One region of the Stenotrophomonas sp. 89682_Sma genome, then DNA from elsewhere that is predicted to be linked to it. Evidence: predicted binding sites of a transcription regulator. Region 1 holds the regulator's gene; the other holds the start of a gene.
What was found. Region 1 encodes FliA, which starts transcription of late flagellar genes. Its sites were predicted from a motif close to TAAAGTTTNNCNNNCNNNGGCCGATAA; they were not measured.
Positions count from the first base shown of each region.

Region 1 (15,470 bases):
CCGCATTGACCTTCCAATGGCTGGACCATGTACTGCGCGGTGCCCCGCGACCGGCGCTGGTGCCCAACCGTGTGAACTATCAGCTGATGGGCGCCAACACGTGGGGCCATGCGGCAACGCTGGAGGCGGCCGCAGGCGATCACCGCCGCTACCACCTCTCCGCCGACCAGGCATCGTCCGATGGATACCACCGGCTGCAGGAACAGCCACCCGTACCGGGCCAGCTGCGGCAGACCGTGGACATGGCCGACCGCAATGAAATTCGGCATGGCTATTACCCGTTCCCGATCATCGCCGCGCGGGACGAGGTGGATACCGCGCTGTCCTTCGTCTCCGACCCGTTCACCCGTTCCATGGACATGGTTGGCAGCTTCTCCGGCGACCTGAAGGTCAGGATCAACAAGCGGGATTTCGATTTCACTGTCACCCTGTACGAGCTGCTCGCCGATGGACGTCGGATGCAGCTGTCCTACTACATGGGCCGGGCCAGCCATGTACGCGACCCGACAACGCGCCAGCTGCTGCAACCCGGGCAATGGACCCGCCTGCCCTTCGACCGCACGCGCATGGTGGCGCGCCGACTGGCCGCCGGCAGCCGCCTGCTGGTGAAGGTGGATGTACTGAAGGACGCGATGCACCAGGTGAACCACGGTACCGGGCGCGATGTCAGCGACGAGAGCGTGGCCGATGCGGGCGAACCGCTGCGGGTGGACTGGCACAGCGACAGCATGTTGTCGATTCCGCTGCAGCCGGTGACGCCGGACGGATGATTGCGCCGGGCACGGTCCGGCGTTACCCGTGCCGCCGCCCGCCATCACGGAACGGTTCCTGCGGCACCCTCCTGTAGAGCCGAGCGTGGGCTCGGCTCTACAAACGGGCATCCGGTAGATCCACGCCATGCGTGGATGAGCTACCCACCATCACGGAACAGTTCTTGCACGCACCCCGGCATCCCCTGTCGCAGTGCCTGTGATGTCCGAGAACGAATCCGCCGGCGAAAAGACCGAACAACCTACCGAAAAACGCCTGCGCGACGCCCGTGAACAGGGCAATCTGCCGCGCTCGCGCGAACTTGGCACCGCCGCCGTGTTCGGTGCCGGCGTGCTGGCGGTGATGGCCATGAGCGGCTCGATCGGCCGTGGCGCCACGGCCTGGATGAAGCAGGCGCTCAGTCCGGAACAGAGCCTGCGGCAGAACCCGAAGGAACTGTTCGGCCACTTCGGCGACCTGCTGCTGCAGTTCCTGCTGGTGATCGCACCGCTGGTGCTGGTCTGCCTGCTGGCCAGCTTCGTCGCCCCGCTGCTGATGGGCGGCCTGCGCTGGTCGCAGAAGGCGTTGCTGCCCGACATCAACCGCATGAACCCGATGAGCGGACTCAAGCGCCTGTATGGCCCGGAGGCCATCGCCGAATTCACCAAATCGCTGCTGCGCGTGGCCTTCGTCGGCGTCGCCGCCGGGCTGGTGGTCTGGGCCGGCTTCGACACCCTGCGCGGGCTGATCCACCACCCGCTGGAGACCGCCATCACCGACGGCCTCGGCTTCACCCTGCGCCTGCTGCTGGCCACCGCCGGCGCCATGCTGGTGCTGGCCGCCATCGACGCGCCGTACCAGCGCTGGAACTGGATGCGCAAGCTGAAGATGACCCGTGAAGAGCTGCGCCGGGAAATGAAGGAAAGCGAAGGCAGCCCAGAGGTGAAGGGCCGCATCCGCCAGCTGCAGCAGCAGATGGCCAACCGCCGGATGATGGAAGCGGTGCCCACCGCCGACGTGGTGGTGGTCAACCCCACCCACTACGCGGTGGCCCTGAAGTACGAAGGCGGGGCCATGAACGCCCCCACCGTGGTCGCCCTGGGCGTGGACGAGACCGCCCTGCGCATCCGTGAGGTGGCCGACGGCAACAAGGTCGCGATTGTCTCTGCCCCGCCTTTGGCACGCGCCTTGTATCGGGAAGGCCAACTCGGAAAGGAAATCCCCGTGAGACTGTATTCGGCCGTCGCCCAGGTCCTGTCCTACGTCTACCAGCTGCGCGCCTGGCGCACTGGCCCGATGCCGGACGCCCCGCACATCCAGGTGGATGAATTCGGCAAGGGAGGCCGCCCGTGAGCGCCCAGCCCTCCACCGGATTCAACACCCGCCGCGCCCTGGAAATGATCCGCCAGGGCCTTGGCGCACCGCTGATCGTGCTGGCCCTGCTGGCCATGGTCGTGGTGCCGCTGGCCGCGCCGGTGCTCGATGCGCTGTTCACCTTCAACATCGCCATCTCGCTGATGGTGCTGCTGGCGGTGGTCTACGTGAAGCGCCCGCTGGATTTCACCATCTTCCCGATCGTGCTGCTGATCACCACCATGCTGCGGCTGGCGCTGAACGTGGCCTCTACCCGCGTGATCCTGCTGAACGGCCAGAACGGCCACGACGCCGCGGGCAAGGTCATCGCCGCCTTCGGCGAATTCGTGATCGGCGGCAACTACGCGGTCGGCATCGTGGTCTTCGCGATCCTGACCATCATCAACTTCGTGGTCATCACCAAGGGCGCCGGCCGCGTCTCGGAAGTGACCGCGCGCTTCATCCTCGACGCGATGCCCGGCAAGCAGATGGCGATCGACGCCGACCTCAACGCCGGTTTGCTGACGCGTGAAGAAGCCAAGCTGCGCCGCGAGGAGGTCCGCGAGGAAGCCGACTTCTACGGCGCGATGGACGGTGCCAGCAAGTTCATCCGCGGTGACGCCATCGCCGGCATCCTGATCCTGTTCATCAACATGCTCGGCGGCCTGGCCGTGGGCGTGCTGCAGCATGGCATGCCGTTCGGCGACGCCGCCGCCACCTACACCCTGCTGTCCATCGGTGACGGCCTGGTGGCGCAGCTGCCGGCGCTGCTGGTGTCCAGCGCGGTGGCGATGCTGGTGACCCGCGCCTCGCGCTCGCAGGACATGGCCCAGGCCATGACCGGCCAGGTGTTCGGCCAGTACCGCGCGCTGGCGATCACCGCCGGCATCATCGGCGTGGTCGGCCTGGTGCCGGGCATGCCCAACGTCGCTTTCCTGACGCTGGCTGCGATCCTCGGTTTCATCGCCTGGAAGGTCTATCGCAAGGGCAAGACCGCCGCCGCCGATCCGGCAGCCGCAGGCAATGACGCCGCTGCCCTCAACGCACTGGGCCGCCCGGCCGCGCCGGCACCGACCGCCGAACTGAGCTGGGACGAGCTGCGCCCGGTCGATCCGCTGGGCCTGGAGGTCGGCTACCGGCTGATCCCGCTGGTCGACAGCAACCAGGGCGGTGAACTGATGGCGCGCATCAAGGGCGTGCGCCGCAAGCTGACCCAGGATGTCGGCTTCCTGATTCCCTCGGTGCATATCCGCGACAACCTGGAACTGCCCGCCAACGGCTACCGCGTGCTGGTGCACGGCGTGCCGGTGGCCACCGCCGAGATCCACCCCGACCGCGAACTGGCGCTGGACCCGGGCAGTGCGCTCGGCGCGCTGGAAGGCATCGCCGGCAAGGACCCCGCGTTCGGCCTGGATGCCACCTGGATCCAGCCGCACCAGCGCGCCCAGGCCGAAACGCTGGGCTACACCGTGGTCGACCCGGCCACCGTGGTCGCCACCCATCTGTCGCACCTGATCCGCGAACACGCGCCCGAGCTGCTCGGCCACGAAGAAGTGCAGCACCTGCTGGCCAACCTGGCCAAGAGCGCCCCCAAGCTCGTCGAAGATCTGACGCCGAAGGCGCTGCCGCTGTCGGCGGTGGTGCGCGTGCTGCAGAACCTGCTGGTGGAGCGCATTCCGATCCGCCAGCTGCGCAAGATCGCCGAAGCCCTGGTCGAACACGCGCCCAGCAGCCAGGACCCGGCCGTGCTGACCGCCGCCGTGCGCACCGCGCTGGGCCGCTTCATCGTGCAGGAGATCGCCGGAATGTCGGCGGAGCTGCCGGTGTTCACCCTCAACCCGCAATTGGAACGTGTCTTGCAGGAGTCCACGCAGGGCAACGGCGCCGCGCTGGAACCCGGACTCGCAGAGCGACTGCACCAGAGCCTGGCCGAATGTGTCAGCAAGCAGGAAGCGCGAAACGAGCCGGCGGTCGTGCTGGTACCGGGCCCGGTGCGCGCCGCGCTGGCCCGCCTGGTCCGCCACAGCGTTCCGTCGCTGTCGGTCCTGGCCTACAGCGAGGTGCCGGAGGACAAGCGCCTGAAGCTGGTCGGAACGATCAGCTGACGCCGCCCACCGATGCGCCAGAAAACAGACACCACTTTCGAACCAACGCAACAGACAGATACCAAGGGGAACCCGCACCGTGCAGACCACCGACCACCCGAGTTCTCCGACCGCCACCCCGCCGTCTTCGTCCCGTGACCACAGCATGAAAATCAAACGATTCGTCGCCGCCGACATGCGCTCGGCCATGAACCTGGTGCGCAAGGAACATGGTCCTGACGCCGTGATCCTGTCCAACCGCCGGATCGAGGAAGGCATCGAGATCGTCGCCGCGGCCAACTACGACGAGAGCGCCGTGCAGCGCGCACTGGAAGCCTCGCGCCGTGACGTCGCACCGCCGCCGGCACCCAAGCCGCGCACCGCTGCCGATGCGGTGATCGCCGCGGTTACCCGTCGCCGCAGCAGCACCCCGACGCCGGAGCCGGTGGCGGCCACCACCTCGGCCGTGGCCGCCCTCGCCCGTGCGGCCGTTGGTGCCACCGGCCGCACCCTGGACAGCGCCGACGAGATCGTGCCGACCCGCGGCAGCACCGGCTTCGCAGCCACTCTGGCGCGCGCCGCCGTCAACGAACCGACGCTACCGGAACAGATCTTCGCCCCGTTCGCTGAAGCCATCGTTGCACCGGCACCGGCCGTCAGCGCGCCAGCCAACCGTGCCCGCTTCCAGATCGACCCGCCGCACGACATGCATCACGAAAGCGTGCCCCCCGCCGTGCAGCCGCCGCCGCTGCCGGGCGCGGCCGTCGCCGAACCGCAGCCGGCCATCGCCGCCAGCGAACCGGCAGCGGTCGAAGCCGCCGGCGAAGCCAGCCCGGCCCCCATGCTGGCCCCGGCACCGACGCTGACCGTGGTTGCCCAGGACGACGCCGAGATCCGCCTGCTGCGCCAGGAAGTGGCCGGCATGCGCCAGGTGATCGAGCGCGAGATGAACCGCTTCACCGACGAGCGCCTGCGTGGCAGCCCGGTGCGCGCCACTGCGCTGGACCTGATGGACGAATACGGCTTCGACGCTGGGCTGGCCCGCGACGTGGCCATGCAGATCCCGCTGGAGACCGAAGCCCATCGTGGCCGCGGCCTGATGCTGGGGCTGATCTCTCGCAAGCTGCCGATCGCCCCGGTCGACCCGCTGGAAGAAGGTGGTGTGATCGCCCTGGTCGGCCCGACCGGCGCCGGCAAGACCACCACCATCGCCAAGCTGGCCTCGCGCTTCGCCGAGAAGCACGCCCCGCGTGACGTCGCCCTGATCACCACCGACACCACCCGCATCGGCGCCCGTGAGCAGCTGTATGGCTACGGCCGCCAGCTCGGCATCGCCGTGCACGAGGCCAACAGCGGCACCGATCTGGACCAGCTGCTGGAACGCCTGAAGGACTACAAGCTGGTGCTGATCGACACCGCCGGCCTGGGCCCGCGCGACCGCGCCCTGGCCGCGCAGCTGCAGTGGCTGCGCGCCGCCCGGCAGGTACGCACCCTGCTGGTGCTGCCGGCCAACACCAGCTTCGGCGACATGGACGAGGTGGTCCGCCGCTTCGGCGCCGCCAACCTGCAGGGCCTGGTGCTGAGCAAGCTGGACGAGACCGGCCGCTTCGGCAACGCCCTGTCGGTGGCCGTGGACCACGCCCTGCCGATCACCTGGGTGACCGATGGGCAGGACGTTCCGGAGGACCTGCACCGGGCCAGTGCGGCCAATCTCGTACTTCGCCTTGAAGATTTGCGCCGCGCGGCCGATATGCCCTGCAACCCGGAGTTGAACCATGCCGTCGCGTGAGTACGCCAAGCTGACCAAGACCTTCCCGCTGTCGGCCACCCGCAGCGAGCCGCTCGGCCCTGTGCGCACCATTGCCGTCACTGGCGGCAAGGGCGGCGTGGGCAAGACGAATGTGTCCGCCAACCTGGCCGTGGCACTGGCCGGCATGGGCAAGCGCACGCTGCTGCTGGACGCCGACCTGGGCCTGGCCAACATCGACGTGATCCTGGGGCTGAACCCGACCTTCACGCTGGCCGACCTGGTCGCCGGCCGCTGCTCGCTGGAAGACGTCATCGTCGAAGGCCCGAACGGCGTGCTGGTGGTGCCGGCCGCATCCGGCCGCCGGCACATGGCCGAGCTGGCCCCGGCCGAGCACGTCGGCCTGGTCAACGTGTTCTCCGAGCTGGAACGCGAACTGGACATCATGGTGGTGGACACCGCCGCCGGCATCACCGACGGCGTGCTGACCTTCTGCCAGGCCGCGCAGGATACCGTGGTGGTGGTCTGTGACGAGCCGGCCTCGATCACCGACGCGTATGCGCTGATCAAGGTGTTGTCGCGCGAACGCGGCGTGGACCGCATCCAGGTGGTGGCCAACATGGTGCGCGACCCCAACGAGGGCCGCGTGCTGTACGAAAAGCTGACCCGCGTCTGCGAGAAGTTCCTCGCCGATGTCTCGCTGAACTACCTGGGCTGCGTGCCGCAGGATGACTGGCTGCGCCTTTCGGTACAGCGCCAGCAGCCGGTGGTGAAGGCCTATCCATCCAGCCCGGCCGCGCTGGCGATCACCGAGATCGCGCGTCGCACCGCACGCTGGCAGGCGCCGACCGAACCGCGTGGCGGCGTCGAGTTCTTCCTCGAACGCATCCTCAAGCAGCGCGGGGTGGCCGCATGAAAGGCGCAGCCCAGTACAGGGAAGTCCAGCGCTCGGCGGCCAACGAGGTCATCGCCCAGCATTCGGACCTGGTGCGGCGCATCGCCCACCACCTGGCCGCACGCCTGCCGGCGAGCGTCGAGGTCGACGACCTGATCCAGGCCGGCATGATGGGCCTGATCGAAGCGTCGCGCAGCTACGACGCCGATCAGGGCGCCTCGTTCGAGACCTATGCCTCGATCCGCATCCGCGGTTCGATGATCGACGAGATCCGCCGTGGCGACTGGGTGCCGCGCTCGGTGCACCGCCGTGCCCGCGATGCCGCCGCCACCATCCGCCGCCTGGAACAGAGCAGCGGCCGCGCCGCCAGCGCCACCGAAGTGGCCGCCGCGATGGAGATGCCGCTGCCCGAATACCTGCGGCTGATGGAAGACGCCGCACGCGGCCAGGTGCTGAGCCTGGAGTCGCGCATCGAGGACCAGGGCGAGCTGGACACCGTCGCCCAGGGTGGCCCGACCCCGCAGCAGGTGCTGGAGCGCGGCGAGTTCGGCCGCGAGCTGGGCAAGGCCATCGGCCACCTCCCCGAGCGCGAACAGCTGGTGCTCTCGCTCTATTACGAGCAGGAACTGAACCTGAAGGAGATCGGCGCGGTGCTCGGCGTGAGCGAGTCGCGGGTCTGCCAGATCCACGGCCAGGCGGTGCTGCGCCTGCGTGGCCGGCTCAAGATTTTCGAGGCGGCGGACGCCGGCCTGGAAGAATGAACATGCCCGAGGCGGCTGCCCCCGGCCGCCCGGAATGAACAACAAAGGAACTCTGCTTTGAACAAGAACATGCGCATCCTGATCGTCGACGACTTCTCGACCATGCGTCGAATCGTCAAGAACCTGCTGGGCGATCTGGGCTTCACCAACACCGCCGAAGCCGAGGACGGGCATGCCGCGCTGTCGCTGCTGCAGAGCCAGCCGTTCGATTTCGTGGTCACCGACTGGAACATGCCGGTGATGACCGGCATTGAGCTGCTGAAGGCGATCCGTGCCGATGCCAAGCTGAAGACGCTGCCGGTGCTGATGGTCACCGCCGAGGCCAAGCGCGAACAGATCATCGAAGCCGCCCAGAACGGCGTGAACGGCTACATCATCAAGCCGTTCACCGCGCAGACGCTGGAAGAGAAGCTCGGCAAGATCTTCGAACGCCTGGCGGCCAGCGCCTGATGGATACCACGGTCGACAAGAACGCCCTCGCCCTGCGCCTGCAGGAAGCCCTGGACGCACTGGAGTCCGGCGACGAAGCCGCCTGGCGGCAACGCATCGACGGACTGGTCGCGCTGCGCACGCAGCCGATGATGAGCGGCCTCTCGCGGCTGGCCCGCGAGCTGGGACAGGCACTGGGTGAACTGCCGACCGTGCCCAGCGAGGCCGGTGAGCTGGACGACGCCTGCGCACGCCTTGACCACGTGGTGGCGATGACCGAACAGGCCACGCACCGCACCCTGGACCTGGCCGAGGAATGCCGCAGCCTGACCGAACAGCTGCGCGCCGAAGGCCTGCAGCCGGGCCAGGACGCGCAGCTCGAGCGCATCCGCCACAACCTCACCGAAATCGCCCTGACCCAGAGCTACCAGGACCTGACCGGGCAGATCATCCGTCGCGTGGTCGGCATCGTCCGCCGCGTGCACGAGGGCTTTGGCGCACTCGGCCTGCCGCCGGAACAGCATCGCACCGATCCGGAACTGGCCGGGCCGGCACTGAAGGGACTGGACCGCCACGCGGTCTCGCAGAACGACGCCGACGACCTGTTGTCGGACCTGGGGCTATAAGCATGAGCGCGGTATCCGACGACATCACTGCCGATTTCATCATCGAGGCCCAGGAAATCCTGGATCGCCTGGGCGAACAGCTGGTGTCGCTGGAGCAGGCACCGCAGGACGCCGAGCAACTCAACGCGGTATTCCGCGGCTACCACACGCTCAAGGGCGGCGCCGGTTTCCTTGGCGTCACCGCCATGGTCGAGCTGTGCCACGCCGCTGAAGAAGCCCTGGGCATCGCGCGTGCCGGGCAGGCGGCACTGCAGGCCCACCACTTCGACGCCGCCCAGCAATCGCTGGACTACCTGCAGTCGATGCTGGATGCGGTGTCCTCCGGCACCGAGCCGGGCTATGCGCCGCCGGACCTGATCGCGCAGTTCGACATGAACGGTGGCACTGCCGCACCGGTCGCTGCGGCCGCGCCAGCGGCAGGTGGCAGCGATCTGATCACCGACGACGAATTCGAGGCCCTGCTCGACCAACTGCACGGCGGCAACGCGCCGACCGCGGTCGCGCCGGCGAAGAAGGCCGACGATGGCCTGATCAGCGAAGACGAGTTCGAAGCCCTGCTGGACCAGCTGCACGGTGGCGCTGCGCCAGGCGCCAAGCCTGCTGCCGCCGTCGCGGCGGCCCCCACCGCCGCACCGCGCCCGGCACCCGCCCCAGCACCCGCCCCAGCACCTGCAGCCAAGCCGGCGGCCAAGCCGATGGCCGAGGCCGAGCACACCGTGCGCGTGGACACCAAGCGCCTGGATGCGATCGTCAACCTGATCGGCGAACTGGTGCTGTCACGCAACCGCCTGAAGACCCTGCGTGCACGCCTGCGCGACGAGGAGCTGGACCGCGCCGTATCGACGCTGGACATTGCCACTGCCCGCCTGCAGTCGGCGGTGATGCGCACCCGCATGCAGCCGGTGGGCAAGGTGTTCTCGCGCTTCCCCAAGGTCGCCCGCGACGTCGCCCGCTCGCTGAAGAAGGAAGTGGACCTCGAGCTGGTCGGCGCCGAGACCGAGCTCGACCGCAACCTGGTCGAAGCGCTGGCCGACCCGCTGGTGCACCTGGTCCGCAACGCCATCGACCACGGCGTGGAAATGCCCGACCTGCGTGAAGCGCAGGGCAAGCCGCGGATGGGCCATGTGCGCCTGTCCGCCCAGCAGGAAGGTGACTACGTCAGCATCGAGGTGCAGGACGATGGCGCCGGCATTGACCCCGAGAAACTGCGTGCCAAGGCACGCGAGAAGGGCCTGATCGACCCGGAAGCCGCTGCCCGCCTGAGCAGCGAGGAGTGCCTGCACCTGGTGTTCCTGCCCGGCTTCTCGACCAAGCAGCAGGTCACCGATATTTCCGGCCGCGGCGTCGGCATGGACGTGGTGCAGTCGCGCATCCGCGAACTGAGCGGCCAGATCCAGATCCAGTCGGAACTGGGGCGTGGCAGCCGCTTCCTGATCCGCGTGCCGCTCACCCTGGCGATCCTGCCGACCCTGCTGGTGCAGGCCGGCGAGGACGTCTACGCGCTACCGCTGGCGCGTGTGATGGAAGTGCTGCACGCGCCGCGCACGTCGCTGGGCTGGTTCGATGGCCGCGCCGTGCTCGACCGCCGTTCGCACACCCTGCCGCTGGTCGACCTGCGCCAGTGGCTGGATGTGACGCCCGCCGCGTCGACCCTGCTGACCATCGTGGTGCTGCAGGCCGGTGAAGCGCGCTTCGGACTGGTCGTGGACCAGGTGCGCGGGCGCGAGGAGGTGGTCATCAAGCCACTGCCGAAAGCCCTGCGCGGCCTGCGCGGTTATGCCGGTGCAACCTTGATCGGCGATGGTCGCATGGCACTGATCCTGGACGTGGACGGCATCCGCTGAACACCGCCGGGCATGGCCCGGCGACCCGAAAACTGTGACTACCGTCTGTACGCGTTCTCCCGGTGTCTCAAGTCCCATTCATACAAGCCGATACCGGAACCATGGATAGACTCAGCCTCATTGGACTCTTTCTCGCCCTGGCCTCGCTGGTCGGTGGCAGCATCCTCAAGGGCGCCGGCCTGGCGTCGCTGTGGTCGCCTGCGGCGTTCGTGATCGTCATCGTCGGCACCGTTGCCGCGATCCTGCTGCACACTTCGCCGGCGGTGTTCAAGCATGCGTTCAAGATCGTGCGCTGGGTCGTGCGCCCGCCGCACAGCGATCGCCGCGAACTGATCCAGCAGATCGTCGAGTGGAGCAACATCGCCCGTCGCCAGGGCCTGCTGGGCCTGGAATCGCAGGTGGAAGCGCAGCAGGACCCGTTCCTGCGCAAGGGCCTGCAGCTGCTGGTGGACGGCGTCGAGCCCGAATCGATGCGGCACATGCTGGAAATCGAACTGGGCAGCCAGGAACACCAGGACCAGGCCGGTGCCAAGGTATTCGAGGCGATGGGCATCTACGCGCCCACGCTCGGCATCATCGGTGCCGTGCTCGGCCTGATCGCGGTGATGAAGAACCTGGCCGACCCGAGCAAACTCGGCCACGGCATCGCCGCCGCATTCACCGCCACCATCTACGGCATCGCCTCGGCCAATCTGCTGTTCCTGCCGATCGCCGCCAAGCTCAAGAGCGTGATCTCGCACAACACCCGCGACCGCGAGATGGTCATCGAAGGCCTGATCTCGATCGCCCAGGGCGAGAACCCGCGCAACATCGAAACCAACCTCTCCGGCTTCCTGCACTGACATGGCCCGCCGCAAGCACCACGAAGAGCACGCCAACCATGAAGCATGGGCGATCCCCTATGCCGACCTGATGACGCTGCTGCTCGCCTTCTTCGTGGTCATGTACGCGATCTCCTCGGTCAACGAGGGCAAGTACCGGATCATGGCCGACGCGCTCACCGATGCCTTTGGTGGTGCGCCGCGCACGATCAACCCGGTACAGGTCGGCAACAAGCAGGTGCAGGGTGGCGGCTGGGACAGCCCTTCGGTGATCAAGTCCGGCACCAAGATCGGCCCCTCCGCGCCGGCGCCGTCGCACGACCCGACCCTGCTGCCGTCGATGGCCTCGCAGATGCGCATGCCGGTCTCCGTCCACAACCAGGAACAGATCGCCCGTGCCGAGCGCCAGCTCAACGGCATCGCCGACCGCCTTACCGCTGCACTGGCGCCGCTGATCGACCGCGGCATGATCAGCGTGCGCCGCACCGAGTTGTGGATCGAAGTGGAGATCAACAGCGACATCCTGTTCCCCACCGGCTCGGCCGCGCTGGACGTGCACGCCCGGCAGACGCTGGCCAGCCTGGCCGAAGTGCTGCGTGACGTGCCCAACAGCGTGCGCGTGGAGGGCCACACCGACAACGTGCCGATCGCCACCGCCACCTTCCCGTCGAACTGGGAGCTGTCAGCCGGACGCGCAGCCAGCGTGGTGCATCTGTTCGCCGACCAGGGCGTGCAGCCGTCGCGGCTGGCAATGGTCGGCTATGGCCAGTTCCGCCCGCGCGAAGAGAACGACAGCGCGCAGGGCCGCAACCGCAACCGCCGGGTGATGGTCATCATCCTGGCTGACACATCGCACTCGGTGGATCCGCTGGGCCAGCGCCTGAACGCAGCCACCGGCGCCACCGACAGCACCGTCACCGAACAGGCCGCCGCAACTCCGGCCAGCGCCCCCACCTCCCCCATCGCACCGGTGAAGTTGCCGCCGGTGCCGGCTGGCAGCCGCGTCGGCGCCGCCGTTCCCCCGGCAATGAAGGAGTAATCCGATGCGCATCTGGGCAGTCGCCAACCAGAAGGGCGGAGTCGGCAAGACCACCACCACCCTCGCCCTCGGCCGTGGCCTGGCAGCCCTTGGCCATCGCGTGCTGCTGATCGACCTCGATCCGCATGCCTCGCTCAGCCGCGCCTTCGGCGTGCCGGTGGATCCGCCGCCGGCCGGCGTACTGGAACTGTTCGGCGCCCCGCCGGCAGATCTTTCCAGCCTGTGCCATGCCAGCCACATCCATGGCCTGGACTATGTCTGCGCGCAGTCGGCACTGGCCACGCTGGAGCGCCGCAGCGCCAACCAGCCCGGCCTCGGCCTGGCCCTGCAGAACGCACTGGCGCGTCACCAGGGCCAGCACGACTACATCCTGCTGGACTGTGCCCCCACCCTTGGCCTGTTGATGATCAACGCACTTGCCGCTGCCGACCGCCTGATCATTCCCACCCAGGCCGAGCCGCTGGCCCTGCACGGTCTGGATGGCATGGTCCGTACCGGCGAGATGGTCGAGCGCTCGCGCCGCCGCCCGCTGCCGATCTCGATCCTGCCAACCCTGTTCGACCGCCGCACCCGCGCCGGCAACGAATCGCTGCGCACCATGCAGGATCGTCACGGCACCCGCGTGTGGGAAGACGCGATTCCGATCGACACCCGCATCAGCAATGCCGCAGGCCTGACCCTGCCCAGTGTCGGCGAGGACTACCCCGGCCGCGGCCTGGCCGCCTACCGCCGTGCACTGAACTGGATCCTCGGCGAGGATGCCCGCGCCCTGGAGCAGGCCGCATGAACAGCACAGGCGTATTGGACGACTACCTGGACGAACTGCTGGGCGAAGCGATTGTGGCGACGCCGCCTGCCACGCCGTCACCCGACAACGCCGGCCCCTGCCCGACGAACGTGGCAACGCCCGAGCGTGAGCCGACCTGGGACGACCTGCCCGCCGAAGTCATCTACGAGACGGACGCCGTCGTCGCGCAGCCCGCTGCAGACGACGCAGCCCTGGAGGCCGCCTTCGACGCCGCCTCCGCGCCCGCGACGGCGACCGGCACGGAACGCGAGCCCACCTGGGACGACCTGCCGGCCGAAGTGATCCATGAAACCGGAACTGTCGCCCGAGCCGAGGACACGGCCATGCTGGAGGCACCTTTCGAGGCCGCCACCAGCGATAGCGCCGGGCCGCGCCCGGCGGGCGAAGCGGCCGCCGAACGCGAGCCGACCTGGGACGACCTGCCCGATGAGGTCGTTCATGAGACCGCGCCCGCTCCGGCTGCAGCAGAAGCCGGCCCGGAGCCCACCTGGGACGACCTGCCCGACGAAGTGATCTACGAGACCGACGCGGCCGGCAGCCATCAGCTCGCCCACACTGACAGCCCCGGTCTGCAGGCTGCGTTCGAAGCCGCTGCTGGTGGCGAGGATGTCCCCACGCCGCCACCGGCCGTGGTTGCGCCCCCGGCACCGCGCCCTGCACCCGCGCCCGCCCCGGCCGCGCGTGCTGCCGCCGCGCCGCCGCCCCGCGTTGCCCTGGATGCCCCGGCCACCAGCCGTCCCGGTACCTGGCAGGAGCTGCAGGCGCAGGCGCACCAGCCCGCCAGCAGCCCGCACCCGCAGAACCGCCGCGCCGGCGAGCGCACCTCGCGCTGGCTGCGCCTGCGCTGCGGGACCCAGGCCTATGCGCTGGAACTGCTGAAAGTGCAGGAAGTGGTGTTGCCGGTGCCACTGCTGCCGTTGCGCGGCACGGCACCGGCGATGCTCGGGATCATGAACCTGCGTGGCCAGGTGGTGCCGGTGATGGACCTCGGCCTGCACCTCGGTGCCGCGGCGGCGGAAGACGACGCCCAGACCCGCATCGTGGTGCTGGAAGAGGATGGCGAGACCATCGGTCTGCGTGTGTCGGCCGTGGAGGATGTCGCCAACCTCACCGATTCGCAGATCGAACCCCCGGATACTGCCCGTATCTGCCAGATCTCCAATGATCTGTTCCGCGGCGTCGCCCGGGTCAGCCAGCGCCCGATGATCCTGCTTGACGCCACACGGCTGTTGAGTTGAGCCGACGCATCGCGTCGATTCTTCTAAAGAACCCCACCGGGGTGCCGTTATGGATCACGGAACCGTTTGTCCGGAGCAACGATGAGCACTGTCGAACTGGGTGAGGATCTCGGCATCGAGAGCAGCACCGAGCTCAAGAACCGCCTCGCCCCGCTGGTGGCGCAGGCAGGCGAGCTGACCCTGGATGCAAGCCAGGTCGCCCGCATCCACACGGCCGCCGTGCAGGTGCTGTGTGCCTTCGTGCAGGCCCGCCGCGAGGCAGGCCTGGGCACCGGCTTCCACGGTTGCACCGCAACCTTCCGTGACGCCGCGCGCCTGCTGGGCGTCACCCAGGCCCTGGGCCTGGACGCAACCCATGACAACCTGAAATCTGTGGAGAACGCTGCATGAGCGCACGTATCTTGGTGGTGGACGATTCGGCGTCGATGCGCCAGATGGTTTCCTTCGCCCTCACCTCGGCCGGTTTTGCCGTCGAAGAAGCCGAAGACGGCGCGGTCGCGCTCGGTCGCGCCAAGGGCCAACGCTTCAACGCGGTGGTCACCGACGTCAACATGCCGAACATGGACGGCATCGCGCTGATCCGCGAACTGCGCCAGCTACCGGACTACAAGTTCACCCCGCTGCTGATGCTGACCACCGAGTCGGCCGCCGACAAGAAGTCCGAAGGCAAGGCCGCCGGCGCCACCGGCTGGCTGGTCAAGCCGTTCAATCCGGAACAGCTGGTCGCCACCGTGCAGAAAGTGCTGGGCTGATCGCCCGGCACCGCTCCCCCTCTTCGCTTCCGGACCACCACTGCCATGAGCATGGACCTGCAACGCTTCCACGCCACCTTCTTCGAGGAGAGCCGCGAAGGCCTCGACGCGATGGAGGCTGGCCTGCTGGCCCTGGAATCGGGGCAGCAGGACGCGGAGATCATCAATTCGGTGTTCCGCGCCGCCCACTCCATCAAGGGCGGCGCCGGCACCTTCGGCTTCGATGCCATCGCCGGCCTGACCCACGTGCTGGAAACGCTGCTCGATGAGCTGCGTGCCGGCAAGCGGGCGCTGGAAGGCCACGCTGTCGATGCCATGCTGTC
Region 1 is NZ_CM151147.1:2,135,975-2,151,444, reverse strand. It holds gene ACZK29_RS09985 (CocE/NonD family hydrolase) at 1-770, shown strand, start outside; gene flhB (flagellar biosynthesis protein FlhB) at 973-2,103, shown strand; gene flhA (flagellar biosynthesis protein FlhA) at 2,148-4,208, shown strand; gene flhF (flagellar biosynthesis protein FlhF) at 4,354-5,976, shown strand; gene ACZK29_RS09965 (MinD/ParA family ATP-binding protein) at 5,963-6,850, shown strand; gene ACZK29_RS09960 (RNA polymerase sigma factor FliA) at 6,847-7,590, shown strand; gene cheY (chemotaxis response regulator CheY) at 7,648-8,040, shown strand; gene ACZK29_RS09950 (protein phosphatase CheZ) at 8,040-8,645, shown strand; gene ACZK29_RS09945 (chemotaxis protein CheA) at 8,648-10,489, shown strand; gene ACZK29_RS09940 (flagellar motor protein) at 10,591-11,331, shown strand; gene motD (flagellar motor protein MotD) at 11,333-12,349, shown strand; gene ACZK29_RS09930 (ParA family protein) at 12,354-13,136, shown strand; gene ACZK29_RS09925 (chemotaxis protein CheW) at 13,133-14,395, shown strand; gene ACZK29_RS09920 (STAS domain-containing protein) at 14,477-14,785, shown strand; gene ACZK29_RS09915 (response regulator) at 14,782-15,147, shown strand; gene ACZK29_RS09910 (chemotaxis protein CheA) at 15,193-15,470, shown strand, end outside.

Region 2 (15,470 bases), 2.1 Mb from region 1:
GCTGGATCCCCTGCAGCCGCTGCTGATCGACGGCCAGCCGCGCACGCTGCTGGCGCTCGCCAGCGAGCGCGAGCTTCCCGATGCCGATGCCGCGCTGGCGGTGCAGGATGCGTGCCTGTGGCTGGCAGGGCTGTCACTGCTGCCGGGGCGGGAGTACTCCATCGCGTCCTGTACGGATGACGGTGCGGTCGAGCTGGTGGTACGGCTGGTCCATGACGAAGCCGGACGCACCGGCCTGGGCTCGGGCTGGCTGTCAGTGCATGCGCCGATAGGCGCCAGCATCGCCTCCCGCGTGCACCGCAATCCGGGTTTCCATCGCGTGATCGGTGCACCCATGGTATTGATCGGCAACGGCACCGGCATCGCCGGCCTGCGCAGCCTGCTGCGCGAAGCCGCCCATGCCGGAGAACATGGGCACTGGCTGCTGTTTGGTGAACGCCAGCGTGCGCACGATTTCCTGTTCGCCGACGAGATCGAGGCCTGGCAGGCCAACGGTCATCTTGCGCGGGTGGACCTGGCGTTCTCGCGCGATGGCGACGGCGGCTATGTACAGGATCGCCTGCGTGTGGCGGCCGATGCCCTGCGCGACTGGATGCAGCGTGGTGCCGTCATCCACGTCTGCGGTTCACTGCTGGGCATGGCCGAAGGCGTGGACCAGGTGCTGCGCGAAGCGCTGGGCGATGAAGCAGTGGAAACACTGCTGGAGAGCGGGCGCTACCGTCGCGACGTGTATTGATTCCTGCCACCGCGCATGGGCGTGAGCCGAGCATGGGCTCGGCTCTACAGTGTTTCCCGGGCCCGATGATGTAGAGCCGAGCCTGCACTCGGCTGATTCCCCGCCGGCCCACAGAACAGCACCGCCTAGGCCGCCGCGCGTGCCGCCCGCTCTTCCGGCTGCAGTCGGAACGCGCCCACCGCTTCGGCCAGCGCGTGTACCTGCGCCTGCATCTGCGCGGTCGAGACACCGGCTTCTTCCACCAGGCTGGCGTTGCGCTGGGTGCTGGCTTCCATCTGCACGATGGTCTGGTTCACCTGCGCGATGCCGGCATGCTGGTCCTGCGATGCACTGCGGATACCGGCCAGCAGCTCGGCCAGCTGCTGCACGCTGCCAACGATCTCGCCCATGGTGGTGCCCGCCTGCTCGGCCTGCTGGCTGCCTTGCCCGACCCGCGCCACCGAATCCTCGATCAATCCCTTGATCTGCTTCGCCGCCTCGGCACTGCGCTGGGCCAGCAGGCGTACTTCTGCCGCCACCACGGCAAAGCTGCGGCCCTGCTCGCCCGCGCGTGCCGCCTCCACCGCCGCGTTGAGCGCAAGGATGTTGGTCTGGAAAGCGATGCCATCAATCAGCTGGGTGATATCGCCGATCCGGCGCGACGCCTCGCTGATGCCCTGCATGGTCGCCACCACCTGGCCCACCGCCTCACCGCCGCGCTGCGCCACCGCAGCGGCACCCTTGACCAGCGCGTCGGCACGCCCCGCGGCATCCGCATTGCGGCCAACGGTGTCGGTCAGCTCATGCATCGATGCGGCCGTCTCTTCCAGGTTGGCCGCCTGTTGTTCGGTACGCTGCGAGAGGTCGTGATGGCCGGCAACGATCTCGCCAACATCGGTGTCGAGGCTGGAGGTGGCGTGCTGGATGCGGGTGACGATGCGGCCGAGCTGAGCGACGGTGGCATTGGCATCGTCGCGCATGCGCGCGAACACCCCCTGCAGTTCACCCTCCATGCGCACGCTGAGGTCACCGTGGGCCAACGCTGCCAGCAGCGCCTGCAGGTCGCCAAGGTTGGTTTCAAACGTGGCCAGCAGGCGGTTGATGCTGGTCGACAGCGTGCGCACGAAGCCCTGCTTGCCCTCCAGCGCGATGCGCCCATGCAGGTCACCGTGCGCGGCGGCGTCGACCAGCGCGGCCACTTCGGTTTCCAGCAGGGTTTCCAGCGCACGACTTCGCCATTCCACCGCCACGCCAAGGAACTGGCCTTCGTCGATGATGGCGTTGGCAATCAGCTGGTAGCGCCCCCCTGCCTGGCTGATCTCGCGCTCCTCGCGCTGGCGCACGCTGGCCAGGCTGCCCAGCGCTGGGTGCAGGCGCACCGCGTCGCTGCCCACCAGCTCTTCGACCTGGCGCTCGAGCTGCAGCAGCAGTGCCGGGTTGGCGTAGGCAACCTGCCCTTCCGCATCGATCACCATCAGGCCGGTCTGCGCGCTGTCCAATGCCTGGCGCACGCGGGTGTTGCCGCGCGCCACCGCACGCTCGGTCTCGATGCGCGCGCGCAGGCGCTGCTGCATGTCGACCAACCGCTGGGCCAGCTGGCCGATCTCGTCGTTGGCGTTGTAGACGCGCAGGGTGGTGTCCAGGCGATCGTCGGCGATGTCGCTGGCGAAACGCAGGGTATCCTGGATCGGCTGGCGCACCGCACGCAGCACCAGCACCAGGCTGGTGATCAATACTCCGGCAACCAGCAGCAGCGTGAGTGCGAACAGCACGCTCATGGCGCGTGCGCCGGCCTGCTGGCGTGCCTGTGCACTGGCCAGCGCCGCGACCTGTGCCTGCTGGAATGCGGCCAGCGCAGGTGCCACGCCAGCGGCGGTTTCAAGCAGTGACTGTGCCTCCACATCCAGCCCGACACGCGCGGCGGTGTAGCCCAGCAACGCGATCTGGTAGCCCTCCATTCCGCTGCGCAGGGCGTCCTGCACATCGGCAGGCAGACCCGCCAGCGCCAGATCGAATGGCAGTTTTTCTTCGCTCGCACGATCGGCGTGCGTGGAATCACCATCGAGCAGCAACAGCGCCTCCTGACGGCGCATCTTCTGCAGGGACAGCGCCAGCGACGGCCGCTGCTGGGCGTCCACCTGGGTCTGCAGGGCATCGGCCGCCTGCTGCAGCTGCGCGGCAAGGCCAGCGTCGCCGCGACCCATTTCATCGACACGTTCGAACAGCGCCACCACACCCTGCGAGAACGCGTCAGCGGCCTCGGTCAGCGCCTGCAGGGCCCTGCGCCGGCTGGCATCCATCGGCATCGCACGCAGCGCCTGCAGATCGGCCTGCAGGGCGTTCTGGGTCACCAGCAACTGGTTGCGGTCGGCATCATCGAAACTGCGTGCATACTGGGTATGCAGGCGGCGCGCTTCGGCCACCCGCGTGGCCAGGCTCGCAGCCAGATCGCTGCCGCGCTGGTAGCTGGCCTGGCTGCGTGCAGCCTGTGCGCTGGCGTGGCCGGTCCAGGCGTAGACGGCAGCGATCGCGACCAGGCCAAGCCCACAGACCCACAGGGTCGCCTTGAGCTTGTTGGCCACGCTGAGCCGATGCGGCTGCAGCCAGCGCAGCAGGCCGGGGGACGCCGAGCGCAACGTGCCAAGGCGCGCGCGCAGGGACCTGAGGTGGGGGACAACGGCCGACATGACAGACTCCAGGCGGAAGGACGCACCTGTATCGGCTGGATCTGACACAACTTTAGGAAGTTTTTCGTTCGCCCACGCCGATCGCTGACGGACGCGGCCTTTGTACCGGGCACAGGCGACGGGGCGATGACATCGCCGGCGCGCTTGACCTCAACCCCGGTTGGGGGAGCACAGTGGACCTCCCTCCCCCGACCGGTGCCGCCATGACGACGCTCGATGTCCCCCGCTACCTGCAACGCCTGCAGCTGGATGCCCCGCCACCGCGGACCCTGGCCGGCCTGACCCTGCTGCAGCAGCGCCACAACGCGCTGCTGCCATTCGAGACGCTCAGCTGCCTGCTGCGCGACGCGGTGCCGATCGACCTGGACAGCGTGCAGCGCAAGCTGCTCGACGAGCGCCGGGGTGGCTACTGCTTCGAACTCAATGGCGGCCTGCTGGCCCTGCTGCAGGCACTGGGCTTCGATGCGCAGCCGCTGAGTGCGCGTGTACTGCTGGCCGCACAGGACGGCGAGCTGACTGCACGGACCCACCTGCTGCTGCGCGTGCATGTGGACGGCGATGATTGGCTGGTGGACGCCGGTTTCGGCAGCCTGACCCCGACCGTGCCGCTGCGGCTGCACGATGCGCAGCCGCAGGCCACGCCGCACGAGCGTTTTCTGCTGCAGCGCCTGCCCGAGCAGGGCGACTTCGTGCTGTCGGCCGAATCCAGCGACGGCTGGCGGGCGATGTACCGCTTCGATCTGCAGGCACCGGCACCGATCGACAACGTGGTGGGCAACTGGTACGTGTGCACCCACCCCGATTCCAGCTTTCCGGGCCAGCTGCGCGCGTCGCTGACCGGGCCCGACTGGCGCCGCACCATCGGCAGCGGCAACTACACCGAGTACCGCCCCGGGCAGGCGCCGGACAAGCGCCCGCTGCACGATGTCGGCGATGTGCGCGAGGTGCTGCAGCAGCGTTTCGGCATGCAACTGCCCGACGACCCACGACTGGACCCGGCGATCAACGACTGGCTGCAGCGCTCGCGTACCGCGACCTTGTAGAGCCGAGCCCATGCTCGGCTGACGCATTGGCGGCGCAATCAACAGCAGTCGAGCATGGCTCGACTCTACAGAAGCGCGCGCGCCTGCAGCGCGATGCGGTTGCCTTCACTGTCGCGGATCTCGGCCACTCGCCAATTGCCGGCATCGGCCGGACCGAAGCGCAGTTCGGCACCTGCCTGCAGCGCGCGCGCGAGGCTGGCATCCAGGTCATCCACGCCGATGTAGATGCGCACGCCCTGCTCGGAGGGCCGGTAGTCCGCGCCTTGCACCAGCGCCATGCTGGCACCTTCCGCGTCATCCGAAAACGGCAGGTACGCCATCTGGCAGTCATGCAGCAGGATCGGCGCATCCACGTCCACCCGCAGCCATTGCTGGTAGAACGCGATGGCACGGGCCAGGTCACTGGCGGGGATTTCAACGTGCAGGATCGGGTTCATGCTTTTTCCTGGTGCCGGCAACTCAGATGATGCGCAGGGTAATCGCCTTCAGCACCGCGCGGGTGCGGTCGCGGGTGCCGAGCTTGTCGAGGATGGCCGAGACATAGTTCTTCACCGTGCCCTCGGCCAGGAACAGGCTGCGCGCGATCTCCTTGTTGCTGTAGCCACCGGCCAGCAGGCGCAGGATCGCTACTTCGCGCTCACCGAAGGTATCGGTGGGCGGCGCTTCATCATGGAAACGGTAGCGGGCGCGTACCGGCTCGGTGCTGACCGGCAGCAGCAGGGTCTCACCGGTGGCAACGCGCTCGATCGCCTCGCGCAGGTCGGCCGGTGCTGCGTCCTTGAGCAGGAATCCCTGCGCTCCTGCCTCGCTGGCACGCAGCAGCAGATCACTTTCATCGAAGGTGGTCAGCAGCAGCAGCGGGGTGGCGTCACCACGCGCGCGCAGCCGGCGCAGCGCTTCGATACCGTCCATCCCGGGCATGCGGATGTCACTGAGCACCACGTCCACCGGCTGGGTGGCCAGCGCATCCAGCAGCGCCTGGCCGTCTTCGGCTTCCAGCACCACCTCCACGCCCAGCCCCTGCAACAGTGCGCGCAGGCCGGCACGGACCAGCGCCTGGTCGTCGGCCAGGGCAACACGGATCGCGCCACCGCTCATGCCGGCACCCACGCAGTCAGGTGCATGCCACCCTGCGCGGTGCGGGCCAGTTCCAGCTGGCCGCGCACTGCGGCCAGGCGCTCACGCATGCCGGTGATGCCGTTGCCCTCGCGGATACGCTCGGCGCGCTGGCCGTTGTCACGGATGTCGATACGCAACCGGGAGTCCTCTTCGTTGATCGTCAGCCATACGGTGTCTGCGTTGCCATGCCGGGCGGCATTGGTCAGCGCTTCCTGTACCAGGCGCAGCACGGTCTCTGCCATCAGCGGGTCAGCCACGCGCACGCTCTCGCCGATCTGCAGCTGCAGCTTCGGGCGCGGGAACGGCGCGGCCAGCGCGTGCAGCGCAGTAGCCAGATCGAGGCCGCGATCATCGCGCATCGATTGCACCACCTGGCGGATGTCGGCCAGCAACTCGCCGGACAGCTGCTCGGCCAGCACCAGTCCGTCGCGCCCGGCCAGCACAGGGTCGGCCGCAAGGGCGCGCAGGTTCAAGCGCATCGCGGTGAGCTTGTGCCCGGCCACATCGTGCAGTTCGCGGGCCAGGCGCAGGCGCTCGGCATCGCGTGCACTGTCGGCCAGCAGTGCACGTGTCGCCAGAAGATCGGCATTGACACGGGCCAGGTCATCGCGGGCCAACGCAGTGCTGCGCGCGTAGTGTGCGGTCAGTGCGGCAAATGCCTGGAAGCCGCCATACAGCAGCACCACCAGCAACGGCTGGGTGAAACCACTGTGGCGCAGCACGAGATACATGGCGAGGTTGGCCAGCAATGCAACACCCAGCACGAAGCGCGGTGGCCAATGCTCGGCCAGCTGCGCCACCAGCACCACCAGCAGTACCGGCGCGGTTCCGGTGCGCGGCTGCAGGGCAACCAGCGCGATCGCCAGCACGGCCTGCAGCACCGCAGCCAGTGCACGCACGCGGGCCGGCATTGCCGCCCATCCGTGCACCACGAACAGCAGCAGGAACGCGCCAAGCGACGCCTGGCTGAGTCCGGCACCGGCGCCCTGCACGCCGAATGACAGGCCCACCACCAGCACGGTGACCAGGCCGGCGAGGCTGAGGGGACGCAACAGGTGGCGGAACAGGCTGGGCATGACCTGATGCTGACGGCCGCGGCAGCAACCGGCAATGGGTCCAACGCAGAAAGTGACTTCTGGCACGTCGGATCGATGACCACTGGCCCTGAACCCACCAACGCGCCCCGCGCAGACTGGCTCTACACCGCAGCACACCACCCACCTCCGGAGCCACCGCCATGATCCGCACCGCCCTGCTCAGCACCGCCCTGACTGCCCTGGCCCTGGCCAGTGGTGCCCACGCCGCCGATCTGGCAGTGACCGTACACGATGTCCGCGTGCAGACCGGCACCCTGCGCGTTGCACTGGTCGACAGCGCTGCCGCCTGGGACGGCAAGGCCAAGCCGGTGCAGGCGCAGCAGGCGATGCCCAGCGGCGACAGCGTCCACTTCACATTCAAGAACCTGCCGGCCGGCAGTTATGCCGTACTGCTCACCCACGACGAGAACGACAACGGCAAGCTCGACACCAACCTGGTCGGCATGCCGGTGGAAGGCTATGGCTTCAGCAACAACCCGCAGGTGATGCGCAAGCCGACCTTCGACGAGGCGCGCGTCGACGTGCCGGCTGCCGGCGCTGCCATCGACATCACCCTGCGCTGATTCCTGCATCCAGACCCGAGGCCATCATGGACCGTCGCCGCTTCCTCCGTACCCTGCTCAGCAGCAGCGCCTGCCTGGCCCTGGGCGCCACCGCACTGCGCAGCGCGCCCGCCTTCGCCGGCGACCCGGCCCGTTTCGCGCAGGGCCTGCAGGAACACCCGTGGCTGCTGGGCTGGCGCAGCGTCACCAGCGAGAGCCTCGGCCCGGCCACCGTGCAGCTGCAGGGCCGTCTGCCGGCCGGCCTCGCCGGCACGCTGTACCGCAATGGCCCGGCCTGGACCGAGCGCGATGGCTTCCGCTACGACCACTGGTTCGACGGCGACGGCATGGTGCATGGCTGGCGCTTCAACGGCGATGGCAGCCTGACCCACCACGGGCGCATGGTGGCCACGCCGAAGTTCAGTCGTGAACAGAAGGCCGGCCGCTTCCAGTACCCGGCGGCCGGCACCAGCGTTCCCGGTGCCCTGGCGGTGCGCAACAACGATGACGCCAACGTGGCCAACACCTCGGTGATGATGATCAACGGCCGCCTGTTCGCACTGTGCGAATCCGGCTCGGCGTTCGAAGTGGACCCCGATTCGCTGCAGACCCTCGGGCCGGTCACCTGGCGCCCGGATCTGGCGGCGTTGCCGTTCTCCGCGCATCCGCTGCCGGACCGCGATGGCAGCGTGTGGAATTTCGGATCGATCAGCCTGATGGGAGGCCATGGCCTGCTGGTCTGGCACATCGGCAAGGACGGCCAGCTGCGCAGTGCCAATGTGATTGAAACGCCGGAACATGGCTACCTGCATGCCTTTGCGATGACCGAGCAGCACCTGGTGTTCGTGCTGATGCCGTTCGACTTCAGCGGCACCGGCGGCAGCTTCTTCGAGCGCATGCAGTTCGCACCGCAGCGCCCCGCGCGCATCGCGGTGGTCGCCAAGGATGCGCCGGACAAGGCGCAATGGTTCGAGGCACCGTTCGCGGCGATCTATCACTTCGGCGATGCCTTCACCCGCGACGGCGGCATCGTGCTGCGCGCGGTGCGCCACGACGACATCAACGAAGCGCGCTCGCCGATGAAGGAGGCGATGGCCGGTGACGGCGCGCACGCGGCGAACAGTGGCGCCAGCCTGGTCGAATTGCACCTGGACCTGCGCCGCGGACAGGCACGCTGGGAAACCCTGGGCATCAGCGCGGTGGAGTTCCCGCTGTTCGATCCGCGTTCGGCCAACACCCGGGGGGCGCGCCTCTACGCGCCGACCATCGATGGCCCGGCCACGGCGCCGTACTTCAACGCAGTGGCTGCATTCGATATCGAGCGCGGGCGTCGCCAGCTGTGGCACTACGGGCCGGACATCATGGCCGAGGAACATGTGTTCGTGCCGCGGCCGGGCAGCCGCAACGCCGATGACGGCTGGCTGATCGGCACCCTGCTCGACCCGGTGAACAAGCGCAGCGGCCTGGCCGTACTCGATGCGCGCCACCTGGACGACGGTCCGCTGGCACAAGCATGGCTGCCCTACGCGGTGCCGCTGGGCTTCCACGGCACGTTCGCCACACGCGGTTGAGTCCACGCCGTGCGGACACCGGCGCTGGCATGCTGGGGCTCCCCTTCCTGCGGAGCCCTGCATGTCCCTGGCCGACCATCGAAGTGCGCTGGCACCGCAGGGATTCCTGCGCGTGGCAATCAACCTCGGTAATCCCGTGCTGGCACAGGGCGATGCACGCTCACCGCGCGGGCCGTCGCTGGAACTGGCCACCGCATTGGCGCAGCGTTTGGGCGTGCAGGCTCGCTTCACCTGCCACGACGCAGCGGCCTCGGTGGTTACTGCGGCCGCCGAACATGCCTGGGATCTTGCCTTCCTGGCGATCGATCCCGCGCGCGCCGACCGCATCGCCTTCAGCGCGCCCTATGTGGAAATCGAAGGCACTTATCTGGTGCGCGAGGACAGCCCGGCGCAGCAGGTGGCCGATCTTGACCGCGACGGCCTGCGCATCGCGGTCGGCCGTGGCGCAGCCTACGACCTGTTCCTCAGCCGGGAGCTTCGCCACGCCACGATCGAGCGTGCGGACACGTCTGCGGCGGCGATCAACCTGTTCGACCAGCAGCACCTGGATGCGGCCGCCGGCGTGCGCCAGCCGCTGGCGGCCTGGGCGCATGCGCATCCCGGCCATCGGGTGCTGGCCGATCGTTTCACCGCCATCCAGCAGGCGGTGGCCGCACCAGCCTCGCGCCCGGCCGAGGCGTTGCGGGCGCTGTTCGAGGAAGTGGATGCGATCAAGGCCGGATCGTTGCTGGGCGAAGCGTTCGCCCGTGCCGGGCAGGCGGTCACGCTGGTGCGGTGACTGTAGCGTCGAGCCATGCTCGACCGCTTCTTCGAAAGACCAGTCGAGCATGGCGCGACGCTACAGATGCGCGCCTTCCATGTGCCGCACATGCTCGGCGGCCTGCGCGTGCAGCCAGTCGCGGAAAGCAAGGAAGCCGCGATGGCGGGCCGAGCGCTGCGGGTACACCAGCCAGTGCGGCCACTCGGTCTTCAGGCGCTGGCTGGACAGCGCGACCAGCTGGCCGGAGTCCAGCAGCAGGCGCGCACGGGTGACCCGCCCGAGCGCCACGCCCACCCCGTCCAGTGCGGCCCTGTGGTGCGCCTCCGAATCATCCAGCACCGCCACGAAGCGCGACGGCGGCCTCTGCCCACTCAGCGCAAACCAAGCCCCCCACGCCCCGTCCGGGTCACCGAGCAGCGGCCATTGGTCCAGCGGTACGCGGTCGATACCGCCCATGCGCTCGATCAACGCGGGGCTGGCCATCGGCAACAGCCACTCGTCGAACAGCGGCTCCACCACCAGCCCCGGCCAGTTTCCGGTGCCCAGCCGCAGTGCCGCGTCGAACTGCCGCTGGCGCTCGAAGTCGACCAGGCGTTCACTGGATTGCAGGTTGATCTCGATCTGCGGGTGCGCGGCGACGAAATGCCCCAAGCGCGGCACCAGCCAGGCCGAGGCCATCGACGGCACCGCGCTGATCGTCAGTACGTGCTCGGCGCGCGCCGCATAGGGTTGGAACGCCTCGTTGATCGCATCCAGGTGCGGGCCAACCTGGTCGAGAAGGCGCTGCCCCTCCAGAGTGAGGGTGACACCACGTGCCTGCCGGATCAGCAACGGCTGCCCGAGGCGCTCCTCCAGCTGGCGCATCTGATGGCTCAGCGCACTGACGGTGAGGTTCATCGACGCAGCCGCGCGCGACAGGTTGCCGAGGCGGGCAGCAGCCACGAAGCCCTGCAGGGCGTGGAGGGGCGGACGGGACATCAGACTTGAATCCTTTTCAAGGCAACCTTGCGGAAATGTCGCTTTTTTGCCACCCCATGCTGCCCGTATCGTGCAATCCACTCAAGTGGAGGCACGCTCATGAACATCTTCGGCGGCTTGTTGTTCCTGCACGGCCACGTGGCCAGCGCCGAGCTGGCGCGCCAGCTGGCCAGCCCTTCCCCGACGCCGTCGCCCAGCGGCACCCCTGGTAGTGCCGGCCGCTGGCCGGCAACCTCGCCGGCCAAGCATCCCGCAGCTGCCGGCCAGCGGCCGGCACTACCCTAGCGTTGCAGGGCTTGCTGCACGGCCGACGCGACATCGGTGTTGTCGATGTAGCTGCCGTCATTCCAACCTACGTGCTTCCGGTAACCCGCGTCGACGCCACGCACGCGCCGGCCGAGCAGCTCCGCACCCGCGCCCTTGGCCCACAGCGGCACCAGCGCGTTGGAGTGGTTACCGGTGGGACGGAAGCTCATCCCCGGCATGCGGCCGCGTCCATGGTTCCTTACCGGTTCGAAGGCCACGGTCTGCGCGTCCGGGCCCATCGGCATGCTGTTGTCGTGGTCGGTGGTCACGATCAGCAGGTTGTGTTCCCAGCCGCCGTTGCGTTCGACCCAGTCGATCACCGCCGCCACCGCGTCGTTGAACTCCACGGTTTCCTCGATCAGCCGGCCGTACTGCGGCTGGTCGCTGCACTGGCCGTAGTGCCATTCGGTGCCGCAGGCACTGGTATGCGCCGCCCAATCGGTGGCGCCGCCTTCCACCATCAGGAACAGGCCCCTGGTCGAACGCTGCTGCAGGAACTGCAGCGCGCCACGCGTCATGGTTGCCAGGTCGGGAACGCTGTCGATCTTCCTCACCCCGGAAGGCGTGGTCGCATCCTTGCCCAGCACCTGCAGCTGGCGCGCCTGCTGCAGCGTATTGGCCACGCGCGGCACGCCGATCAACGGACGATCAGCCGGCAGCCGGCCCTGCGCCATTGCGGCGAACTCCTCCTTGCTGCGGATCAGGCGCCACGGGCCGGCCGGGTTTGCGCCGATCGTGCTGCCCGCTTCCAGCTGCCGCCAATCCTGCTGCGACACCCATTCCCACGGGTTCGCGCAGCCCTCGGCCTTCGCGGCACCCATGCCCTCGTCACAGGCGCGGCCATCGACGCTGTACCCCGGGCCACCGGTGCCCATCACCAGGTCCATGTGACCCTGCGACAGCATCTGGTGGGCGATGGCGTGGTAGTTGTTGCGCGATGCGTTCTGCGCCGCGAACGCAGCGGGCGTGGCGTGCGCGAACGGCACCGAGGTGACCACGCCGGTGGCCATGCCCAGGCGCTTGGCGCGCAGCGTGTTGAATTCAACAGCGTTGCCATCGTTGTCCACGTTGATGGCGTTGTTGTAGGTCTTGATGCCTGAAGACAGCGCCGTGCCTGCTGCGGCGCTGTCGGTCGCCACCGCGGCCAGGTACTGGTAGCCGGCGAACGGCAGGTCCTGCGCCGGCACCGGCTCGGTATCCCAGGCCTTGCCCGCGTCGTAGCCGAGGGTCTGTGCGTTGTCGCCGGTCGGCTGGCTGCTGGCGTTCAACGGGAACGTGGTGACCGCCAGGCGCTGCGGGAAATCCGCATAGGGGGCGCCTTCGCGGCTGCCGTACTGCCAGTAGGCAGCGGCATCCCAGGTACCCCAACCCGCGCCGTCATTGATCATCACGATCACGTTGTACGGACGGACGTCACCGGAAGGAACGGCCTCGGCACGCAGAGCGGGCTGGCAGCCGCCAAGCCCGGCCAGCGCAAGCAGCAGCGAGGAATGGAGCCAGCGGCGTGGCGTACGTGCAGTCATTGAACAGTCCCCAGGCCATGGGTGGCCGAAATTCCGGTACGTTATATCGTTTCAATATTGCAGCTTCATGCAGCCGCCGCGGACTATCCTGCATCCCTCCTTCGCCATCGCCGCATGCATGCCGACTCCCACCTCCGCGCGCGTCCCGCTCTCGTCCATCACCCTCGATGCGGCAACTCTCACGGTGATCCACCAGCACAACGCCGACATCGCACGACAGCCGGCGTCGCTGACCAAGCTGATGACCGCCTACGCGGCCTATGCATGCATCGGGGAGTACGGGCACTCGTGGGACGAAACGGTCACCATCGCTGACGACGATGTGCATGCCGTGGCCGACGACGAAACGCGCATGGGGCTTGTCCCCGGAGAGACCGTCACCCTGGGACGTCTGCTGGAAGGCCTGATGATCGTCTCCGGCAATGACGCGGCACTGGCCATGGCACGTCACCTGGGCGGATCGCAGCCTGCATTCCTGGAACGCATGAACCGGCACGCTCGCCAGCTGGGCCTTCGCAGCACGTGGTTCGCCAGCGTATCCGGTATCACCACGCCGCATCATGCGTCCAGTGCGCGTGACATGGCGGTGCTGGCCGCCTGCCTGCTGAACGATCATCCGCAGATCCTGGCGATCACCGCGCAGCGCGCGTTTGAACATGGCAACTTCAGCCGCAACAACCAGAACGCCCTGCTGGGCGATGACGGCGTGGATGGATTGAAGACCGGTTATACCCGGGCTGCAGGCTTCTGCCTGGCGGCGACCGCGTGCCGGGCGGTACCCGGGCGAGCGCAGCCGGTGCGGCTGATCACCGTGGCCCTGGGTTCTGAGAGCCGCCAGGCACGCGATGCACGGGTACGTGAGTTGCTGGACAACGGTTTCGCCGCGCTGGCCGACACCGCCATCGATGCCTGAGGCCGATCAGCGGCGCTTGACCGTAGCCACGATCAGGCGCTGCAGTTCGGCTTCGGCGTCGCGCTTGTCCAGCGCCCCGGCAACCACAGCTTCGGACAGGGCTTCGGCCGCACCGAGAATCGCCCAACGCCCCGCCAGCGGCACCGAGCCGTCAGTGGCGAACGGGCCCAGCCAGGCGTCGCAGTTGTCGATGAAGTCCTGCTGGTAGCGCCGGCGCACCTCATGCAGCTCCGGCGCGCCCACCAGCGCGGCGAGGATGCCCTGCACTTCACTGCCCTGGCTGAGGATGCAGTCGATGTAACCGGAGGCGATGGCGGCCGCACGATCGGCCAGCTGTGCCCTGGCGCGACCGATACGCTCGTGGAAGACCACCGTCTGCCGTCCGTCGTAGTCATCGTAGAGCGCGGCCAGCAGACCGTTGCGGGTCACGAAGTGGTCGTAGGCCACTGGCTTGGTCACGCCCGCCGCTTCGGCCAGCCGCCCCAGCGTCAGCGCATCGGTGCCCTCCTCGCCGACCAGCGTCCACGCCACCTCCAGCAGCTGGCGGGCGCGTTGCTCTCGGGTCAGGCGGCGGCGCGTGGGAGCGACGTTGGCAGGCATCGGCGGAACACGGTGATCAGTTCATTGGAGTACCGATTTTACGGCCGATTTCCACCGCGGTCTGCAGGTGGGCCTGCGCAGCGCCACTGTCGGCGTCGAGCAGCAGTTGCGATGACAGTACGCGTGCACCGCAGTAGTCGAAGATGCCCATGTCGATCTGCGCCTTCATTGCGGCACCATAACCACGCCGTTCGATCATCTCCGCGCCCGCACCACCGACGCCGACCAGGTGCACACGCAGGCGCTGCAGCTTCTTCTGCACCTTGCCATCGGCGCCCTCCTGGTAGGCCCAGCCCTGGGTGAACACGCGATCGATCCATCCCTTCAGCAGCGCGGGGAACGACCACCAGTACAGGGGGTAGACCAGCACCAGCGTGTCGGTGGCGTCCAGCCGTGCATGCTCGGCGGCCACGTCGGCCGGCACCACGCCGGTGCCACGGAACAGCGCCTGGTCCTGCGCGGTGAAGCGCGGATCGAAGCCCTCGGCCATCAGGTCGGCGTGGGCCACGGTGTTGCCGGCATCGCTCGCAGCGATGGCCTCGCCGATGCGCTGGGCGATGGCATGGGTGAGCGAACCGGGTTCGGGATGGGCGGTGACGATGAGGCTATGCATGCGGGAACGTTCCGGAATTCATTACCTACCAATGGTAGTTATCAATTTCCGGAAGACCAGCACCACCGGTGGGACGCTGTTTTCGCACCCCTTATAGTGACGAGGTTGCCCGTGAGATACCCGACGATGCGCCGATACCTGTTTGCTTCATTGATGTACCTGTTGCTGGTTACGTCGGCACCGCCTGCCCTGGCCGGCGAGCTCACCGCGGCCGAGTCGGCCGGCCTGCGCCAGGACGTACAGGCGATGTTGACCGCATTCGCCAAGGGCGATGCCGAGCTGATCATCGCCCGCACGCATCCCAGCCTGAAACGCCTGGCCGGTGGCGATGAGACCTACGCCCAGTCGACCCGCGATACCGTCAAGGCATTGCACAAGGCTGGCCTCGTCATCATCAGTGACGAGGCCGGAGTGCCCGGCCGCACCTATGCCGCCGGTGACGAAGAAGTCTGCTTCGTACCGCGGCAGTCACTGCTGCGTGTGCGCGAAACCGCTATCCGCAGCACCTCGTTCATGGTTGCCGTGCGCCACGTCGGCACTTCGCAGTGGCGCTACCTTGATGGCGCCGGGCTGATCGACAATCCAGCGATGCTCCGGCAGCTGTTGCCGGCACTGGAGCCGGGCGTGATCCTGCCCAAGGGCGGAGTGGAAACGCTGTAGCGCACTTGCAGGGCGACGGTACGCTCCGGCGCATCCATCCACGCATGGCGTGGATCCATCGGCATGCGGGCGCTGCTCCTCGGTGGGTGCGTGGCTTGCTGCGCACCGGGCATCCTGCATCCACGCATGGCGAGTATCTACCGGCATGCGGGCGCTGCTCCTCGGTGGGTGCGTAGCTTGCTGCGCACCGGGCATCCTGCATCCACGCACGGCGTGGACCTACCGGCATGCGGGCGCTGCTCCTCGGTGGGTGCGTAGCTTGCTGCGCACCGGGTATCCATGCATCCACGCATCCACGCATGGCGAGTATCTACCGGCTGTCCGCTAGCGGAACAACGCGTTC
Region 2 is NZ_CM151147.1:4,275,542-4,291,011, forward strand. It holds gene ACZK29_RS19700 (PepSY domain-containing protein) at 1-736, shown strand, start outside; gene ACZK29_RS19705 (methyl-accepting chemotaxis protein) at 862-3,402, opposite strand; gene ACZK29_RS19710 (arylamine N-acetyltransferase family protein) at 3,606-4,445, shown strand; gene ACZK29_RS19715 (VOC family protein) at 4,511-4,882, opposite strand; gene ACZK29_RS19720 (response regulator transcription factor) at 4,905-5,543, opposite strand; gene ACZK29_RS19725 (sensor histidine kinase) at 5,540-6,640, opposite strand; gene ACZK29_RS19730 (DUF2141 domain-containing protein) at 6,802-7,224, shown strand; gene ACZK29_RS19735 (carotenoid oxygenase family protein) at 7,251-8,774, shown strand; gene ACZK29_RS19740 (transporter substrate-binding domain-containing protein) at 8,836-9,552, shown strand; gene ACZK29_RS19745 (LysR substrate-binding domain-containing protein) at 9,613-10,512, opposite strand; gene ACZK29_RS19750 (hypothetical protein) at 10,612-10,797, shown strand; gene ACZK29_RS19755 (alkaline phosphatase) at 10,794-12,341, opposite strand; gene ACZK29_RS19760 (D-alanyl-D-alanine carboxypeptidase family protein) at 12,460-13,254, shown strand; gene ACZK29_RS19765 (TetR/AcrR family transcriptional regulator) at 13,261-13,854, opposite strand; gene ACZK29_RS19770 (NAD(P)H-dependent oxidoreductase) at 13,871-14,467, opposite strand; gene ACZK29_RS19775 (hypothetical protein) at 14,594-15,127, shown strand; gene ACZK29_RS19780 (isocitrate lyase/PEP mutase family protein) at 15,452-15,470, opposite strand, start outside.
Region 2: ACZK29_RS19705 (methyl-accepting chemotaxis protein) is a predicted target of FliA. The motif match lies at 3,431-3,457, and genes of this name have one in related genera.